DNA from 4 places in the Streptomyces sp. EDA2-14 genome. Region 2 is predicted to be linked to each of the others. Evidence: riboswitches for the same ligand, from Rfam matches in the RefSeq annotation. Region 2 holds a riboswitch; each other region holds the start of a gene.

Region 1 (4,205 bases), on a different contig from region 2:
CGAGCGGATCCCCGTCGAGGGTGACGACGCCGCTGTCCGGGGCGAGCACCCCGGCGAGCAGCCGCAGCAGGGTCGACTTGCCGGAGCCGTTGGGACCGAGCACCCCGGTGACCGTGCCGGGCTCCGGTGTCAGGCTCACCCCGTCGAGCACCAGGGCCCCGCCCGGCGACCACGACACACGCTCCGCGCGCAGCCCCGCCGTCACCGCACACCCCGGCGGCGGTAGAGCACCAGCACGAACGCCGGCACACCGATCAGTGATGTCACCACACCCACCGGAACCTCCTGCGGTTCGAGCACCGTCCGCGCGACCGTGTCCACCCACACCAGGAACACCGCCCCCGCGAGCGCCGTCACCGGCAGCAGCCGGGCGTGCCCGGGGCCCACCAGGGCGCGCGCCGCGTGCGGCAGCACCAGGCCCACGAAGCCGATCGCCCCCGCCGCGCTCACCAGCGCCGCCGTGAGCAGCGCCGTCACGCACAGCAGCACGATCCGGGTGCGGGCCACCCGGACGCCGAGCGTGGCCGCCGCCTCCGCCCCGAAGGCGAACGCGTCGAGGGCGCGCCCGTACGCCAGGCACACCACGAGCGCGACGGCGAGGACGGCCAGGCACAGCCACACCTCGGTCCAGCCGACCCCGCTGAGCGAGCCGAGCAGCCAGAACAGCACACCGCGCGTCGTCTCCGCGTCCGCAGACGTCAGGACGACGAACGAGGTCAGCGCCGAGAACAGCTGCATCGCCGCGACCCCGCACAGCACCACCCGGTCCGTGCTCCCGCCCAGCGTGTGACTGAGCACAAGGACCAGCGCGAACGAACACACGGCGCCCAGGAACGCGCCGCCCGACACGGACACGGCACCCCCGCCGAGCCCCAGCACGACGACGAGCACGGCGCCGGTCGACGCCCCCGACGAGACACCGAGCACGAACGGATCGGCGAGCGGATTGCGCAGCAGCGCCTGGAGCACCGTGCCGCACACCGCGAGCCCGGCCCCGCACACCGCCGCGAGCAGCGTCCGCGGCAGCCGCAGGTTCCATACGATGCCGTCCCGGATCGGCGAGAGGTCCGAGGTGCCGAGGCCGATCCGGTCGCCGACGGCCGTCCACACGTCGCCGACCCGGATCTGCGCGGGACCGAAGGTGATCGCGAAGGCCACGGAGACACAGAGCGCGGCGAGGCCGGCCGCCCAGGCGAGAGCGGCCCGAACGGAGACGCGAGGGGAGGCCGCCGGATGCGCCGCCGTCATCGCGCGAGCCCGAACTCACGCAGCCCCGCGGCCACCTGCTCCACTCCGTCGACGGTCCGGATGGTCGGGTTCATGGCCTGCCCGCTCAGGCGCACGTACCGCTTCTTCTTCACTGCGGTCAGCTGCTTCGTGACGGGGTTCGACTCCAGGAACCCGATCTTCTGCGCGGCCGACTCCGCCGACTGCGAGCGGCGCGTCAGATCGCCGATGACCAGCACGTCCGGATCGCGCTCCGCGACCGTCTCCCAGTTCACCTGCGGCCACTCCGCGCGCGTGTCGTCGAAGACATTGCGCGCCCCGAGCTCCTTGGTGACGACGCCGGGCGCCCCGCAACACCCCGCCATGTAGGGCGAGTCGGAGTTGGCGAACCAGTACAGGACGTCGACGCCGTGCGCGTCGACACCGGAAGTGGCCTTGTTCACGCGCGACTTGAGCGTCCCGATGAGCTTCTCGCCGCGCTCCTCGACGTCGAAGACGCGCGCCAGGTCCCGGATCTCGCCGTACACGACGTCGAGGCCCAGGGCCTTGGTCCGCACCCCGTCCCCGTCGCCCCCGTTGTCCTTGCCCGCGCAGTCGCTGGGGGAGAGGTACGTGGGCACGCCGAGCTTCTCGAACTCCGCGCGCGGCGCCACTCCGCCCTTGCCGAGGGTGTACGTGAACGAGGCCGCGGCGAAATCCGGTTCGGTGCCGAGGACCTTCTCGAACGACGGGTAGCGGTCGGCGAGGCGCGGCACCTTCGCGTTGTCCTTCGCCAGGTTCTTGAGGACCGGGTCGGTCCAGGTGGCGGTGCCCACCATCCGGTCCGCCAGGCCCAGCGAGAGCATGATCTCCGCGGAGCCCTGGTCGAGGGCGACGGCCCGCTTCGGGGCGTGCTCGACGTGGACCTTCCTGCCGCAATTGGTGAGCGAGACGCCGCCGCCACCGGCGGCGTCGTCCTCGGTCGCGGCAGGCGTGCCGCAGCCGGTGATCAGCAGGGCGAGCGCCAACAGCGGTGTGCATCGGCGGAGCTGACGTGCGAACAGCACGGAGGTTCCTTCGCGTCCAGGGCTCATACGCGGAGCCGGCCTACGGTCCGCCCCCGGGCCACGCGGCTCTGGAGGCCGCCAGCAGGTCTTCGGACTCGGGGTCGGCCGAGCGGAGCGCCTTCCCGGACCGATGTGCCGGCCCAGTGGCAGTGGCTCCGCCCGTCACCCTTACCGCTGCGCGTCAGTTCCGGATTCGCACCGGATTCCCTGACCCGTGTGCGTAGAAAAACGCACAAAGGTACGACTGGCTCGGCGAAACTATCACGCCCGGCGTCGGCTACGCGGAGGGCGGCGTGAAGACCGCTTCCAGCTGGGGGCGGGTCCCGTCCCTGTGGTGGTCCATGAGGGAGACGAGGCGTTCGTGGTCCCGGGCCCGGAGCGCCTCGACCATCTCCGCGTGCTCGTCGACGATCCGCTTCTGCGACAGCGGGTCGTGCAGGAGGTAGGCCCGGTAGCCGTCGCTCAGCTGCCAGACGCGGCGCAGTTCGGCGACGACGAGGTCCAGGCCCGACGCGGTGAACATGCGGAAGTGGAAATCGGAGTTGAGGCGGGCCATGGCGGTGAGGTCGGCGCGGGCCGACGCCTCGGCGATCTGCTCGTTCACGGCGGACAGTCCTTCGAGGGCGGAGGCCGAGAAGGGCGGCAGTCGGCGCAGCACCTCCGCCTCCAGGACCCGCCGCATCAGATAGGTCTGCTCGAACTCGGCCGCGGTCAGTACCTTCACCCGGTACCCGACGTTGCGGACGTGATCGAGGACGCCCTCGCTGGCCAGCACCCGCAACGCCTCGCGGACCGGGGCCCGGCTGACCCCGAGACGCGCGGCCAGCGCCTCCTGGCGCACCGGGCTGCCCGGTGTCAGATCGCGCGCGAACAGCATCGCCCGCAGCTCCTCCACCACCTGGGCCACCGCGCCGGACACCGCGTCCAGCCGCTCCGCCCCCGTCTGAGCCGTCACTGTTGCCTGCCTTCCCGCCGAGGGTTGTCGACTCTAACTCCCCTGAACACGCAGGGGCATTGACATGGTGCCGCACTGTGCGTCAGATTGCATCCAATCTTGCTCGGATGGATGTCCCGTTCGGTAGTGAACGCCCCGATATGAAACCCGACGATGGCTTCAATACACGTCATCGGCGGCCGATTTCAGAGGAGGACTCGGCGATGACGCCGAAGGAACCGGCAGAATCGGTAGACAATTCCGAAGCGGCAGTGGAGACGGCGAGCGGCGGCGGACCCCCTGCGGGCTGGCCGCTCAACGGCGTCCGCGTCGTCGACATCACCTCGACGCTGATGGGCCCGTACTGCACCCTGCTGCTCGCCCAGTGGGGCGCGGACGTCATCAAGGTCGAGCCGCCCGCAGGCGACGTCGTCCGCTACATCGCCGACACCCGGGGCAACGGCATGGGCCCCGCCTTCCTCAACACCAACCGCGGCAAGCGCAGCGTCGCCCTCGACCTCAAGGCGCCCGGCGCCGCGCCCGTCCTCGCCGCACTCGTGGACTCGGCCGACGTCCTCGTGCACAACCTGCGCCCCGCGGCCGCCCGCCGACTCGGGCTCACCGCCGCATCCGCCCTGGAGCGCAACCCGCGCCTCGTCCACTGCGCGTTCCGCGGCTTCGCCGCCGGCGGCCCCGACTCGGACCGGCCCGCCTACGACGACGTCATCCAGGCCGCCGGGGGAGTCGCCGCACTTCAGGGCGGCGACGGCGGAGCGGAGTACGTGCGGCAGGCCGCGGCCGACAAGACGGTCGGCATCTACGGCGCCGCGGCCGTCCTCGCCGCGCTGCACGGCCGCGAGGCCACCGGGCGGGGCCGCGCCGTCGAGGTCCCGATGATGGAGACCATGGCCTCGTTCACCCTGCTCGAACAGCAGGGCGGCCGCGTCTTCGACCCGCCCACGGGCCCCACCGGCTACGCCCGTACCCGCTCCCCGCAC
Region 2 (4,205 bases):
CGAGTCGGCGGTGGTGGGCGGACTGCGGCGCGCCCTGCAGAGCCGCGATCCGGCCGCGTCGTACGAGGCCCTGCTCGACAAGCTGCGCCAGACCCCGGACAACGCCACGTTCCTGCGCCAGGCCCGGTCCACCGTGCCCGCCGCCTGACTGCGCCCCCGGATGCGTAATACTCGATGTATGAACGCGAGCATTACGCACCGCGGAGGGGCACCCCTCACCGTCCGGCGGGCCACCGCACGGGACGCCCGGCGCCTCACCCGCCTCGTGCGCGGCTCCAAGGCCTACGAGGGCCACTACGCCTCCATGGTCGCGGGCTACCGGGTGGGCCCCGACTACATAGAGGCGCATCACGTCTACGCGGCGGTGGATCCGGCCGACGACCTCGTGCTCGGCTTCTACGCGCTGCTCACGGAGCCGCCGGAGCTCGACCTGATGTTCGTCGCGAACGAGGCGCAGGGCCGGGGCATCGGGCGGCTGCTCGTCACGCACATGCGGGCCCGGGCGCGAGCCGCGGGCCTCGATCACGTCCGCGTCGTCGCGCACCCACCGGCCGAGGGCTTCTACCGGGGGCTCGGCGCGCTGCGCACCGGCACCGTGCTCGCCCGCCCGCCGGCCGTCGCCTGGGACCGGCCCGAACTCGAATTCCCCATCCCCCCGGCCGCCTGAGGGGTTCCGCCCTCGCCCCGCACGGCGCACACTCGTGGGCGTCGGAATGCGGCAAGGAGGCCACATTGGGCAGCAGTGACGCGCGCACCGAGGCGTTCGACGTGATCGTGGAGATCCCGCAGGGCTCGCGGAACAAGTACGAGATGGATCACGAAATCGGCCGGATCCGGCTCGACCGGATGCTGTTCACATCGACGCAGTACCCGGCGGACTACGGCTACATCGACGGCACGCTCGGCGGCGACGGCGACCCGCTGGACGCGCTCGTCCTGACCGGCGACGCCACGTTCCCCGGCTGCGCCATCGAGTGCCGGGCGATCGGCATGTTCGTGATGAGCGACGAGAAGGGTCCGGACGAGAAGATCCTGTGCGTCCCCGCGCACGATCCGCGACGCGACGCGACGCGCGACATAGAGGACATCCCCGAGTTCGACCGCCTGGAGATCACCCATTTCTTCGAGGTCTACAAGGATCTGGAGCCGGGCAAGTCGGTCGACGGCTCGCACTGGGAGGGCCGGGACAAGGCGTACGAGGAGATCGGGCGGGCGCGCGAGCGCGCTTCACGGTAGGTAGTAGTGTGGTCGGGCCGTGGTGCTCGGGAAGACCGGTGACGACCCTTCAGGGGTCCAGTCCGGAGCGGCCCTCGCCACTGTGATCGGGTTTCGGACAGAGTCGTCCGAAGCGCGTCGTTCCATCCTGTACGCCACTGGCGGCCGTCGGCCGCTGGGAAGGCCGGAGCGGCGGGCACGCCCGTAAGCCAGGAGACCGGCCGCGGCATCTCACGAAGTGATCCACGAGGTGCTGGAGCGTGATCGACGCATGACCCTGCCCGGGAACTCCCCGAACTCCCCTGTTTCCCCCTCCCCTGCCTTCCGCTGGCGCCGCGAGGACACGCTGCGCACGGCCGGTCTGATCGCGGTGATCGCCGCGCTGCACGTCGTCGCGTTCGGCGTGCTGTTCCTGCTCGTCGTCCCCGAGCACTACGAAGTCGACAACAAGGCCTTCGGTATCGGCCTCGGCATCACGGCGTACACACTTGGCATGCGGCACGCCTTCGACGCCGACCACATCGCGGCCATCGACAACACCACCCGCAAGCTGATGGCCGACGGCAAGCGGCCCGTGTCGGTGGGCTTCTGGTTCGCGCTCGGCCACTCCAGCGTGGTGGTCGTGCTCGCGGCGCTGGTCGCGGGCGGTACCGCGCTCGCCACCACACTGACGAGCGACGACTCGCCCACCCACCAGGTGCTCGGCGTCGTCGGCACGACCGTGTCGGGTACGTTCCTGTACCTCATCGCGGCGCTGAATCTGGTGGCCCTGATGGGCATCCTGAAGGTCTTCAGGGCGATGCGCGCGGGCTCGTACGACGAGCGGAAGCTCGAAGAGCACCTGGATTCCCGCGGGTTCATGAACCGGATCCTCGGCCGCTTCACCAAGTCCATCACCCGGCCCGGGCAGATGTTCCCGCTCGGCTTCCTCTTCGGGCTCGGCTTCGACACCGCGACCGAGGTGACCCTGATGGTGATGGCGGGCAGCGGCGCCGCGGCGGGCCTGCCGTGGTACGCGATCCTGTGCCTGCCGCTGCTGTTCGCCGCGGGCATGAGCCTGTTCGACACCCTCGACGGCACGTTCATGAACTTCGCGTACCAGTGGGCGTTCTCCAACCCGGTGCGCAAGGTGTTCTACAACCTCACCATCACCGGCCTGTCGATCGCGGTCGCGTTCTTCATCGGCACGATCGAGCTCGTCGGTGTGCTGCACGACAAGCTCGACCTGCGCGACGCGGTCACCGGCTGGATCGCCGGTCTCGACCTCGACAACGTCGGGTACGTGATCGTGGGCCTGTTCGTGGTCGTGTGGGCGGCGGCCATCGCCTACTGGCGCCTGGCGCGGGTCGAGCAGCGGTGGTCGGCGCGGGTCGCCGACGGCGCGTAGCACCGACACCGGGATAAATCGTTTGCCGGGGTGCGCGGCCGACTGCTGCACTGATCCCGACGCGGCAGCCGGCCGCGCGCCCCGAGTGTGAGGACCGATCCATGCGCACTGCAGTCCTGTTCCTTCCGAGGGCCACCGCGAACCCCGCCGTGGCATTCCCTTCCTTCAAGGACATGACTGCCAGTGACACTGCTGAATCTGGGCATTCTCGCGCATGTCGACGCCGGTAAGACCAGCCTGACCGAGCGGCTCCTGCACTCGGCCGGGGTGATCGACGAACTCGGCCGGGTCGACGACGGGAGCACCCGCACCGACTCCCTCGACCTGGAGCGGCGGCGCGGCATCACCATCAAGTCGGCCGTGGTCTCGTTCCCGGTCGGCGACACCACCGTCAACCTCGTGGACACACCGGGCCACCCGGACTTCATCGCGGAGGTCGAGCGCGTGCTCGGCGTGCTCGACGGGGCGGTGCTCGTCGTGTCGGCCGTGGAGGGCGTGCAGGCGCAGACCCGCGTCCTGATGCGGACGCTGCGCCGACTGCGCATCCCCACCGTGGTGTTCGTGAACAAGGTGGACCGTGCGGGCGCCCGCGAGGCCTCGCTCCTCACCGACCTGCGCGGCAAGCTCGCGCCCGGCATGGTCCCGATGAACACGGTGGCGCACGGCCTCGGCGGCCGCGAGGCATGGTGTGTCCCGTACGAGGCCGGGGACGCGGCCCACCGCGCCCGTCTGGTCGATGTGCTCTCCGCCCGCGACGACGCGCTCCTGGAGGCGTACGTCAAGGACGAGGAGTCGGTCACCCACGGGTGGCTGCGCGACGCTCTCGCCGAGCGGACGGCGCGCGGCGAGACACATCCCGTGTACTTCGGCTCGGCGATGACGGGCGCGGGTGTCGACGCCCTCGTGGACGGCATCACGCACCTGCTGCCGCCCGCCGAGGAGAATTGCCAACTCCCTCTCTCTGCACGCGTGTTCAAGGTCGAGCGCGGACCGGCCGGCGAGAAGATCGCGTACGCGCGGGTGTTCACCGGGACGCTGCGCGTGCGCGAACGGCTCGCGCTGCCCGGCGGCGGTGAGGACCGGGTCACAGGGATCCGGGTCTTCACCGACGGCGCGGACACACCACGCACGGAAGCGGGTCCCGGACAGGTGGCGCGGCTGTGGGGACTCGGGGGCGTACGGGTCGGGGACGACCTCGGCGATCCCCAAGTCCCCGTCAAGGAGCACCACTTCGCGCCGCCGACCCTGGAGACGGTGATCGATCCCGAACGGCCGGGTGAGCGCGGCGCCCTGCTCGCCGCGCTCACCCGGCTCGCCGAGCAGGACCCGCTGATCGGCCTGCGGCAGGACGACGTCCGCCAGGAGATCTTCCTGTCGCTCTACGGCGAGGTGCAGAAGGAGGTCGTGCAGGCCACGCTCGCCGAGGAGTCCGGGCTCGCCGTGACGTTCCGGGAGTCGACGCCGCTGTGCGTCGAGCGGCCGACGGGCTCCGGGGAAGCGGTCGAGGCCATGAAGGGCGAGGGCAATCCGTTCCTGGCGACCGTCGGCCTGCGGGTGGATCCGGCGCCGGTCGGCTCGGGCGTCGCGTTCCGCCTCGGCATCG
Region 3 (4,205 bases), on a different contig from region 2:
CAGTCGAGATAGGCGGCACGGTCAAGGGCGCGCAGCGGCAGTGTCTCGCGCAGCGCGGGCTCGTCGACCTGGATGACCGACGTGCCGCTCGCCTCCAGGTCGGCGACCTCGTCGCGCAGGGCGAGGGCGACCTGCCGTGCGGTGTCGCCGAGCGGCTGGTCGTCGCGGACGAAGGACCAGGCGAGCATGGTGACGGGCCCGGTGAGCATGCCCTTGACGGGACGGTCGGAGAGCGATTGGGCGTACGACGTCCAGCGCACCGTCATCGGTTCGGAACGGGAGATGTCGCCCGCGAGGACCGGCGGGCGGACGTAGCGCGTGCCGTACGACTGCACCCAGCCGTGCCGCGTGGCCAGGTAGCCGGTGAGCTGCTCGGCGAAGTACTGCACCATGTCGCCGCGTTCGGGCTCGCCGTGCACGAGGACGTCGATCCCCGCCTTCTCCTGGAAGGAGACGACCTCGCGGATCTCGCTCCTGACACGGTCCTCGTAGCCCGCGGTGTCGAGGCGCCCGGCGCGCAGTTCGGCGCGGGCGGTGCGCAGTTCAGTGGTCTGCGGGAACGACCCGATGGTGGTGGTCGGCAGCAGCGGCAGGCCGAGGAGCGCGCGCTGGGCGGCGGCCCGTTCGTCGTACGGCTGCGAGCGGCGGGTGTCGGAGTCGGTGACGGCGGCGGCGCGGGCACGGACGGCCGGGTCCCTGGTGATCGGCGAGGTGGCGCGGGAGCTCAGTGCGGCCCGGTTTCCCGCGAGTTCGGCCGTGATGGTGTCGATGCCGCCGGCCAGCCCCCTGGCGAGGGTGACCACTTCGTCGGTCTTCTGGCGGGCGAAGGCGAGCCAGCGCAGGATCTGCGGCTCGATGTCCCGCTCCAGGGACGCGTCGAGCGGGACGTGGAGCAGCGAGCAGGAAGGCGCGACGTCGACCCGGTCGGCGAGGCCGAGCAGGGTGCCGAGCGTGACGAGGGACCTCTCCAGGTCGTTGACCCAGACGTTGCGGCCGTCCACCACACCGGCGACCAGCCGCTTCCCGGGCAGCCCGCCGACCGCGGCGAGCGCGTCCAGGTTGGCGGCGGCCGGGCCGGTGAAGTCGAGGGCGAGGCCGTCGACCGGGGCCTTGGCCAGCACCGGCAGCGCGTCACCGAGTCGGTCGAAGTACGTGCCGACCAGGAGCTTCGGACGGTCGGTGAGGGCGCCGAGGTCGCGGTAGGCGCGGGCGGCGGCGTTCAACTCGGCCGGGGTGCGGTCCTGGACCAGGGCCGGCTCGTCGAGTTGCACCCACCGGGCCCCGGCCGCCCGCAGATCGGCGAGCACCTCCCCGTACACCGGCAGCAGCCGGTCGAGCAGGGTCAACGGGTCGAAGTCGGCCGCGACACCGGGCGCGGGCTTGGCGAGCAGCAGATACGTGACGGGTCCGACCAGCACAGGACGGGCGGCCAGACCGAGCGCGACGGCCTCCCGCAGCTCCGCGACCTGCTTGGCGGAGTCGGCGGCGAACACCGTGTCCGGACCCAACTCCGGCACCAGATAGTGGTAGTTGGTGTCGAACCACTTGGTCATCTCCAGCGGTGCGACGTCCTGCGTGCCACGCGCCATGGCGAAGTAGCCGTCCAGCGCGTCGGCGTCGACCTGGGCGCGGTGTCGCCGCGGGACGGCGCCGACCATGACGGTGGTGTCGAGGACGTGGTCGTAGTACGAGAAGTCGCCGGTGGGGACTTCGCCGATGCCGGCGTCGGCGAGCTCGCGCCAGTTGGCGCGGCGCAGGTCGGCGGCCGTGGAACGGAGATCGTCGGCGGTGCGGCGGCCCTTCCAGTACCCCTCGATCGCCTTCTTGAGTTCGCGGTCGCGTCCCTGGCGGGGGTAGCCGTACACGGTGGCCCGTGCTGCCGCCGCCGCGGTGTTGGTGGTCACGGAGTTCTCCTTCGAGACGTATCCCTGAGATCCCGCAGACCCGTGCGGCGCGAAGGAGTGGCACGACCGGCGGTCACGACCCGGCACGCGATGGCGCGGTCGTCCGCTCGGTGTGCACGCCGACCCGCCCACGAGGTCACCGGGATGTCCGTGCACGTGTCGTCCGCGCACGGGCAGATGGCAGGTCTTCGGACTCGTGGGCGCGTCCCGTACAGGTACGGAACTTCTACTGGCCGTCGCTTCCCGGGTCCCCTGTCGCGGGGCCCAGTGCGTATGACGGCGGTCGTTCCCACTCACCGCTGCGGGGCAGTCCCGGATTCCCACCGGGTTCCCTCTTGCGACGCATCCCGCCTGGCGGACGGGGCGAACCAGCTGCGTGCGCAACCCTACGGCCCCGCGCTCACGCCTGGCCACAGGGGGCCACAACTCGGCTGCGGCCCAAGGGCCGTGGCACACATGGCAGGATGGCCGAGGACATGGGCGACGGCGGCCCGAGGAAACCGGTGCGAATCCGGTGCGGTACCGCCACTGTGATCGGCGAGCGGATCCCGACGCGCCACTGCCCCGCAAGGGTGGGAAGGCCGGGACGAGCACGGACCCGAGAGCCAGGAGACTCACGCTGTCGCCCCCTCGAAGCGATCCGGGGCGGAACTCCCCGGCAAGAGGAGGGACGCGGCATGCCTGAACGGCTCGCGGACGAAGTGAGCACGGCGGCGGACCGCGCGGTCGCGTGCAGGGTGGTCGTGTGCCGTGACTGCTGCTGCGGCACCGTCAAGGTCGCCGGCGATCACGCGGCGCAGAAGGCGCGGCTCCGGGAGGTCGCGCCGGTGCGGATCTCCGAGTGCCTGGACGTGTGCGAGCAGGCCAACGTCGTCGTGGTGCAGCCCTCCGCCGCCGGTCGGGCGGCCGGCGCACGACCGGTGTGGCTCGGCCTGGTCAACGACTCCGACGCCACCGAGGACATCGCGCGGTGGGTGAGCGCCGGAGGGCCGGGAGTCGCGCCCCGGCCCGAGATCCTCGACCTGTACCTCATCGACCGGCCGCGCCGCGCCACGGCATCGTGAGCGCCCAAGTGTCCGGAGAGCCGGAAGAGGTGTCTACGGAGGAAGTGGCCGAGGTGCTGCGGGATGTGGCGCGGATCGGCGGTTTCTTCGCCCTTGATGTGGGCCGGGCGCCGGGCGAGCACGCTGCCGCCGACACCGATGGGCCCAGTCACGCGGGGTTCGCCGCCCGGGCCCGGACGGTCAACGAGCGCTACGCATCCCCCGAGGCCCGGATCGGTGTCTCGATCGCCCATCTGGGACTCGCGGCCCGGCTCTGGTCACCCGTCCTGGCCTGCGCCCTCGTGCACGGAATCGTGCCGACGATGCGCACCGTGGAGTGGGCGGGCGACGGCTCGGCCCTCCGCCTGGCCGAGCCGCGGGGGCTACGTGTCCCGGGGCTGCCCGCGCTCGCCGACGCCGTGCACGGGCAGGTCGAGGGAGCCCTCGAACGGATCGAGGACGGTCTCACCGTGAAGACGGCGCCGCGCCTGCTGGCGGGCAACTCCGCGTCGGCCCTTGTCGGTTCGGCGGCGCAACTGCTCAGGTCACGGCCGGGCCTGCGGACGGCGGTCACGGACCTGACGCAGACCCTGCTCGACACGGGCCGGCTGCGCGGCACCGGCCGCATCACCGGCCCGGAGCTGACGTTCCGGCGCCGCAGCTGCTGCCTGTACTACCGGGCGCCGGGCGGCGGGAAGTGCGGGGACTGCTGCTTGGTGCGATGACCGGCCGCGGGGGAGTACGGACAACGCGACAGCGCACCTGTCCCATTGTTCACTGGGACCATGTCCAGCAGCGCGGCCACGAGTCATCCGGACCCCGCAGGCGAGGATGCGGCGGTGCCGTGGTCCCTGCCGGTGCCGGCGGTGCTGGAGCGGTACGACACCTCCGCCGACGGACTCACCCGGGTGGAGGCAGCGCGGCGGCTCGCCGACAGCGGGCCCAACCGCCTCGCGCCACCCGCCCCGACCCCGCTGTGGCGGCGGATCCTCGCCCAGTTCCAGGACGTCCTGATCTACGTCCTGCTCGGCTCCGCCGTGCTGAAGGCGCTGCTCGGCGACTGGGTGGACTTCTCCGTCATCCTCGCCGTCGCCGTGATCAACGCCGTGATCGGCCTGGTGCAGGAGGGCCGGGCGGAGAAGGCGCTGAACGGGATCCGGTCGATGCTCTCCGTCATGGCGCACGCCCGGCGCGACGGGGCGTGGGTCGAGGCGGACGCGGAGGAGCTCGTGCCGGGGGACGTGGTGCGGCTGCGGTC
Region 4 (4,205 bases), on a different contig from region 2:
GGGCGATCCACGGTCGGCGCCCGACCGGCGTCCCGGTCCCGGTGACGGTCGCCATCACGCCGTCACCTCGCGGCGGGGAGCGAGGCGGTGTGCGACCAGGTCGCCCAGCAGATTCACGATCACGGCCGTACCGGCGAACAGCAGCGCGTACGTCTGCACTTGGGGCAGGTCACGGTTCTGGACCGCCTCGACGAAACCGTTGCCGAGGCCGCTGAATCCGAACACGGCCTCCACCAGTACGGCGCCGCCGAGGAGCCCTTCCACGCAGCGGGCGTACTGCTGCGCCGCCGGGCCGAGCGCTCCCGGCAGTACGTGTCGCAGCACCACGGTCCGCTCGCGTACGCCGAGGAGCCGCAGGTGTTCGGCGACCGCGCCGTGCCGCTCCGCCGCGACCCCGACGCGTATCTGCCGTGCCAGATCGCACACGTGACGTGCCGTCAGTACGACGACCGGCAGCACCAGGGCGGCGGGCTGCGCGAGCAGTGCGCCCGTGTCCATGCCGACGGCGGTGGCGGGCAGCAGGCCTGCCCACAATGACAGCGAGGCGACCAGCAGCAGCCCGAGCACGAACTCCGGTACCGCGTGCAGCACAACCGCCGCCGCGTTCAGGGCGCGGTCCACGCGGCTGCCCTCGCGCAGGCCCGACACCGTGCCGACGAGCGGGGCGAGCACGGTGACGAGGACCAGCGCCGGGAGGCCGATCAGGAGCGTCACACCGACACGGCGGCCGATGTCGTCGCCGACCGGGAGTCCGGTGGTGAGGGACTGCCCCGGCTCGCCGGTGAGCAGGTGCCCGAGCCAGTGTCCGAAGCGGGTCCAGGCCGGTTCGTCGAGACCCAACTGCTCGCGCAGCGCCGTGACTTGTTCGGGGGTGCCGAGTTCACCGCGGAGCACGTCCGCCGTGTCGCCGGGCAGCAGCGTACCGACGGCGAACACGGCGACGAGCACCACCAGGCACTGCACGAGGGCGAGCAGGCAGCGTCGGGCGATGTAGGCGCGCACGCCGTCAGCCGACGCGGACGCGGTCGAAGCGGGCCCAGTCGTGCGAGTTCGGTGGCGCGGCGCGCAGGCCGCTCACCGTGCGGGCGATGGCGTCGTTGGCGTCGGAGAACGCCCACACCAGAAGTCCTGACTCCTCGCGGGCGATCTTCTGGGCGCGCGCGAGCAGGTGCAGCCGCTCCTGTTCGTCGCGGGTGGTGCGGGCCCGGTCCAGGAGGGTGTCGAACTTCTTCGAGGCGTACTGGGTCTGGTTGCGGGCGGCCCCGCCGCGCACCCGCTGCTGCAGGAAGTCGGAGACGGGCAGGGTGGAGGTCGTGTTGAAGGCGGCCACCCCCTTGGTCCTGATCTCGCTGAAGTAGGTACTGGAGGCGCGGGTGTTGGCGGACACCTTCAGGCCCACTTCGCGCAGTTGCCGTGCCATCAGCTCGACGGCCGGTTCCCAGGCGGCGTCGACGGAGCTGGTCTCCACGGTGACGCGCAGCCCGTGGGCGCCCGCCTCCTTGACGAGCCTGCGGGCCTCGTCGACATCGCGCTCGCGGGGCTTGAGGTCGTCCGGGTAGCCGCGCAGGCCGAGCCCGAACAGGTCGTTGCCGGTCTCACCGTGCCCGGCGAGCGCGATCCGGACCAACGCCTCGCGGTCGATGCCCAGTTGCACGGCGCGTATCAGGCGGGAGTCGTCGAACGGCTTGCGTCCCGTGCGCAGGAGCAGTTGCTGCGCGGTCGCGCGCTTCGCGGTCAGCAGTCGCGTGGAGCCGTCCTTCTTCAACCGCTCCACGGAGGCTCCGGCCATGTCGGCCCCGTAGTGCACCTGCCCGGACAGCAGGGCGTTGAGCCGCGCCGACTCCTCGTTCGCGGGGACGATCTCCAGCTCGGCGATGTGCGGGGCGCCGTCCCAGTGGTCCGCCCAGCGCCGGTAGCGGGCAGTGCCGCCGGGCGTGAACGAGACGTAGGTGAAGGGCCCGGAGCCGACCGGCTTGCGGAAGTCGGTCGTCCCGTCGGGGACGATCTCGGTACCGGGGCCCGCGAAGACGGTGGGGAACTCGAAGTTCGGTGCCTTCAGGACCAGCACGACATCGCGCGCGCCGTCGGCCTTGCTGGCGGTGAAGTCGATCGCGGAGAGCAGCACCTGCGAGGGCGAGCCGGTCTTGGGGTCGGCGGCGCGACGGTAGCTGTAGAGAACGTCCTTGGCCGTGACCGGCTTTCCGTCGTGGAACTGTGCCGCGCGCAGACGGACGCGCCACCGCGTGCCGGACGCGTCGCTCTCCCAGGACTCCGCGAGCCGCTTGCGGACCGACATGTCGTCCGCGTACGTGCCGAGGGTGTCGTACAGGGCCTTGGCGCGCGCCTGGTCGACGAAGTTCGGGGCGACGTGCGGGTCCAGCGTCTCCCCGGATCCGCCGGAGGTGAACGCCGCGCGGAACCGGTCGCCGCCTCCGCCGTCCTTCGTGTCACCGCCGCAGCCGCTGAGCAGACCGGTGCCGGCCAGTGCCAGGGCGCCCCCTCCTGCCAGCACGCCACGCCTGCCAGGTTGCGATCGCCGCTCCGGTTGCGTCCGGACATGCGTCGTCACATCGATCCTCTCCGGGGTGTCCTCGCCCCTGCTGTTGGACCGACGACGGGTCAGTCTCCTGGCTCCCGGATCGCCGCTCGCCTCCGCCTTCCCGTCCGCTCGCGCGGGCAGTGGCGTGCGGGAGGATCGCTTCCCGGTCACAGTGGCGGGACCGCGCCGGATTCACACCGGCTTCCTGGCCCCCGTCGCCTCGTGCGCCCATTGTGGCGCACGTGGCAAGAGACACCTGTACCCGGTGGGCGTCACACGACGGCCGTCTTCCGGTGGCGGCAGAACACCTCTCCCGCCGCGTACCAGATCGCCCCCCCTGCACGATGGGCGTCATGCGCCGGTCGCTGCCTTCCGGACCAGGCTGTTCAGGTCCTCCACGGAGGCCGGACCGAAGTCCAATTCGTCATGAGGGTCAGGCCCGCCCGTGTGCAATCAGGGCCGCATGAGGCAGGACCAGTGCGCCGTCCGGGTCGGTGAACTCCGCGCACAGTGAATCGAAGTGGTGCCTGATCTCGTCGATGACCGCCGAGGGCTGGCTCGTCACGATCTGGCCGATCGTCGCCACTCCGGCGGCCGGTCCGCTCCACCATTCCTCGGGCGTCGTCCGGTGGTCCCAGGTCACGGTGTCACTGACGACGTCCTTCAGACCCGCCTCGCCGAGCAACGCTGCGAAGCCTTGTTCCGTACGCAGGAAGTCGTCCCCGGGGGCGAGACCCGGCAGGTGTGCGGGGCGGGTGACGCCTGCCGCCTCGACGGCTCGCCCCAGGAGCGTCTGCCCGGAGGCGGCGGGAACTCCCCAGATGGTGACGGCTGTCCGCCCGCCGGGACGCGTCACCCGGCGCAGCTCCGTCAGGGCTTCCCGAGGTTGCCCGACGTGGTTGAGGACGAAGTTCCCGATCACGGCGTCGAACTCGTCGTCCGCGAAGGGGAGATGGGGCAGCGCGGCGAGCCGTACGTCGGCGTCGGGAGCCGCCGGCGCGGCCCGCGCGACCATGCCGGGTTCGGCATCCACCGCCGTCACCTTCGCTCCCCGCCCACAGGCGAGCGCGGCAGCGGTGCCCGTGCCCGTCCCCACGTCGAGAACCCGCACGCCCGCCCCGACCCGCACCCCGGCAGCGTCGAGGAGTCCGGGCACCGGATATGCGCAGAGCTTGGCGAAACTCGCGGCATAGGCATCGGCGCGCCCCGCCCACGTCCGCCGCTCGGACTCGTCGAACGCCGTCTGCACCGCTCGTCCCCTCCCCCGGAGCGGCGTCCGCCGCACCGACAATCCCGCCGTGCCGACGCCAACCCATGAGTGATCAACGGGGGCCGGAGATCGGAAACCCGCACCCACCACGGCCCGCCACCTCACACGTTCCGCTCCCCCAGCCGGTGCGGATGTGCCGGGTACACGCCGAGGACGCGCACCTCGGACGAGAAGAAGCGCAGTTCCTGGAGCGCGAGGGCCATACGTGGTTCGTCGGGGTGGCCCTCGATCTCGACGTAGAAGCAGCTCGGGTTGAGGCCCGCGCCCATCTGATAGCTCTCGATCTTGGTGAGGTTCACCCCGCTGCTGGCGAAGCCGCCGAGCGCTTTGTACAGGGCGCTCGGGATGTTCCGTACGGCGAAGAACAGGCTCGTCATGGTCGGCCCGCCGGACACG

Evidence for each region. A riboswitch is a leader RNA that binds a small molecule or an ion and turns the genes downstream of it on or off. The one in region 2 is predicted to bind cobalamin.
Region 1: it holds a riboswitch for cobalamin, as region 2 does, so the genes downstream of both, ACY34M_RS31415 (ABC transporter substrate-binding protein) here and nicT (Nickel transporter NicT) in region 2, are expected to answer to the same signal.
Region 3: it holds a riboswitch for cobalamin, as region 2 does, so the genes downstream of both, ACY34M_RS28945 ((2Fe-2S) ferredoxin domain-containing protein) here and nicT (Nickel transporter NicT) in region 2, are expected to answer to the same signal.
Region 4: it holds a riboswitch for cobalamin, as region 2 does, so the genes downstream of both, ACY34M_RS37680 (ABC transporter substrate-binding protein) here and nicT (Nickel transporter NicT) in region 2, are expected to answer to the same signal.

What each region holds. Positions count from the first base shown of each region.
Region 1 is NZ_JBUEGE010000017.1:105,377-109,581, reverse strand. Features, by position in the region: gene ACY34M_RS31425 (ABC transporter ATP-binding protein) at 1-205, opposite strand, end outside; gene ACY34M_RS31420 (FecCD family ABC transporter permease) at 202-1,248, opposite strand; gene ACY34M_RS31415 (ABC transporter substrate-binding protein) at 1,245-2,273, opposite strand; cobalamin riboswitch at 2,337-2,537, opposite strand; gene ACY34M_RS31410 (GntR family transcriptional regulator) at 2,551-3,228, opposite strand; gene ACY34M_RS31405 (CaiB/BaiF CoA transferase family protein) at 3,480-4,205, shown strand, end outside.
Region 2 is NZ_JBUEGE010000018.1:130,625-134,829, forward strand. Features, by position in the region: gene rho (transcription termination factor Rho) at 1-148, shown strand, start outside; gene ACY34M_RS32505 (GNAT family N-acetyltransferase) at 179-667, shown strand; gene ACY34M_RS32510 (inorganic diphosphatase) at 733-1,236, shown strand; cobalamin riboswitch at 1,240-1,455, shown strand; gene nicT (Nickel transporter NicT) at 1,487-2,602, shown strand; gene ACY34M_RS32520 (GTP-binding protein) at 2,786-4,205, shown strand, end outside.
Region 3 is NZ_JBUEGE010000014.1:206,886-211,090, forward strand. Features, by position in the region: gene metE (5-methyltetrahydropteroyltriglutamate--homocysteine S-methyltransferase) at 1-1,904, opposite strand, end outside; cobalamin riboswitch at 2,067-2,292, opposite strand; cobalamin riboswitch at 2,398-2,520, shown strand; gene ACY34M_RS28945 ((2Fe-2S) ferredoxin domain-containing protein) at 2,582-2,968, shown strand; gene ACY34M_RS28950 ((2Fe-2S)-binding protein) at 2,998-3,672, shown strand; gene ACY34M_RS28955 (cation-translocating P-type ATPase) at 3,733-4,205, shown strand, end outside.
Region 4 is NZ_JBUEGE010000025.1:102,381-106,585, reverse strand. Features, by position in the region: gene ACY34M_RS37690 (ABC transporter permease) at 1-55, opposite strand, end outside; gene ACY34M_RS37685 (ABC transporter permease) at 55-1,002, opposite strand; gene ACY34M_RS37680 (ABC transporter substrate-binding protein) at 1,007-2,512, opposite strand; cobalamin riboswitch at 2,601-2,814, opposite strand; gene ACY34M_RS37675 (class I SAM-dependent methyltransferase) at 2,973-3,788, opposite strand; gene ACY34M_RS37670 (prephenate dehydratase) at 3,911-4,205, opposite strand, start outside.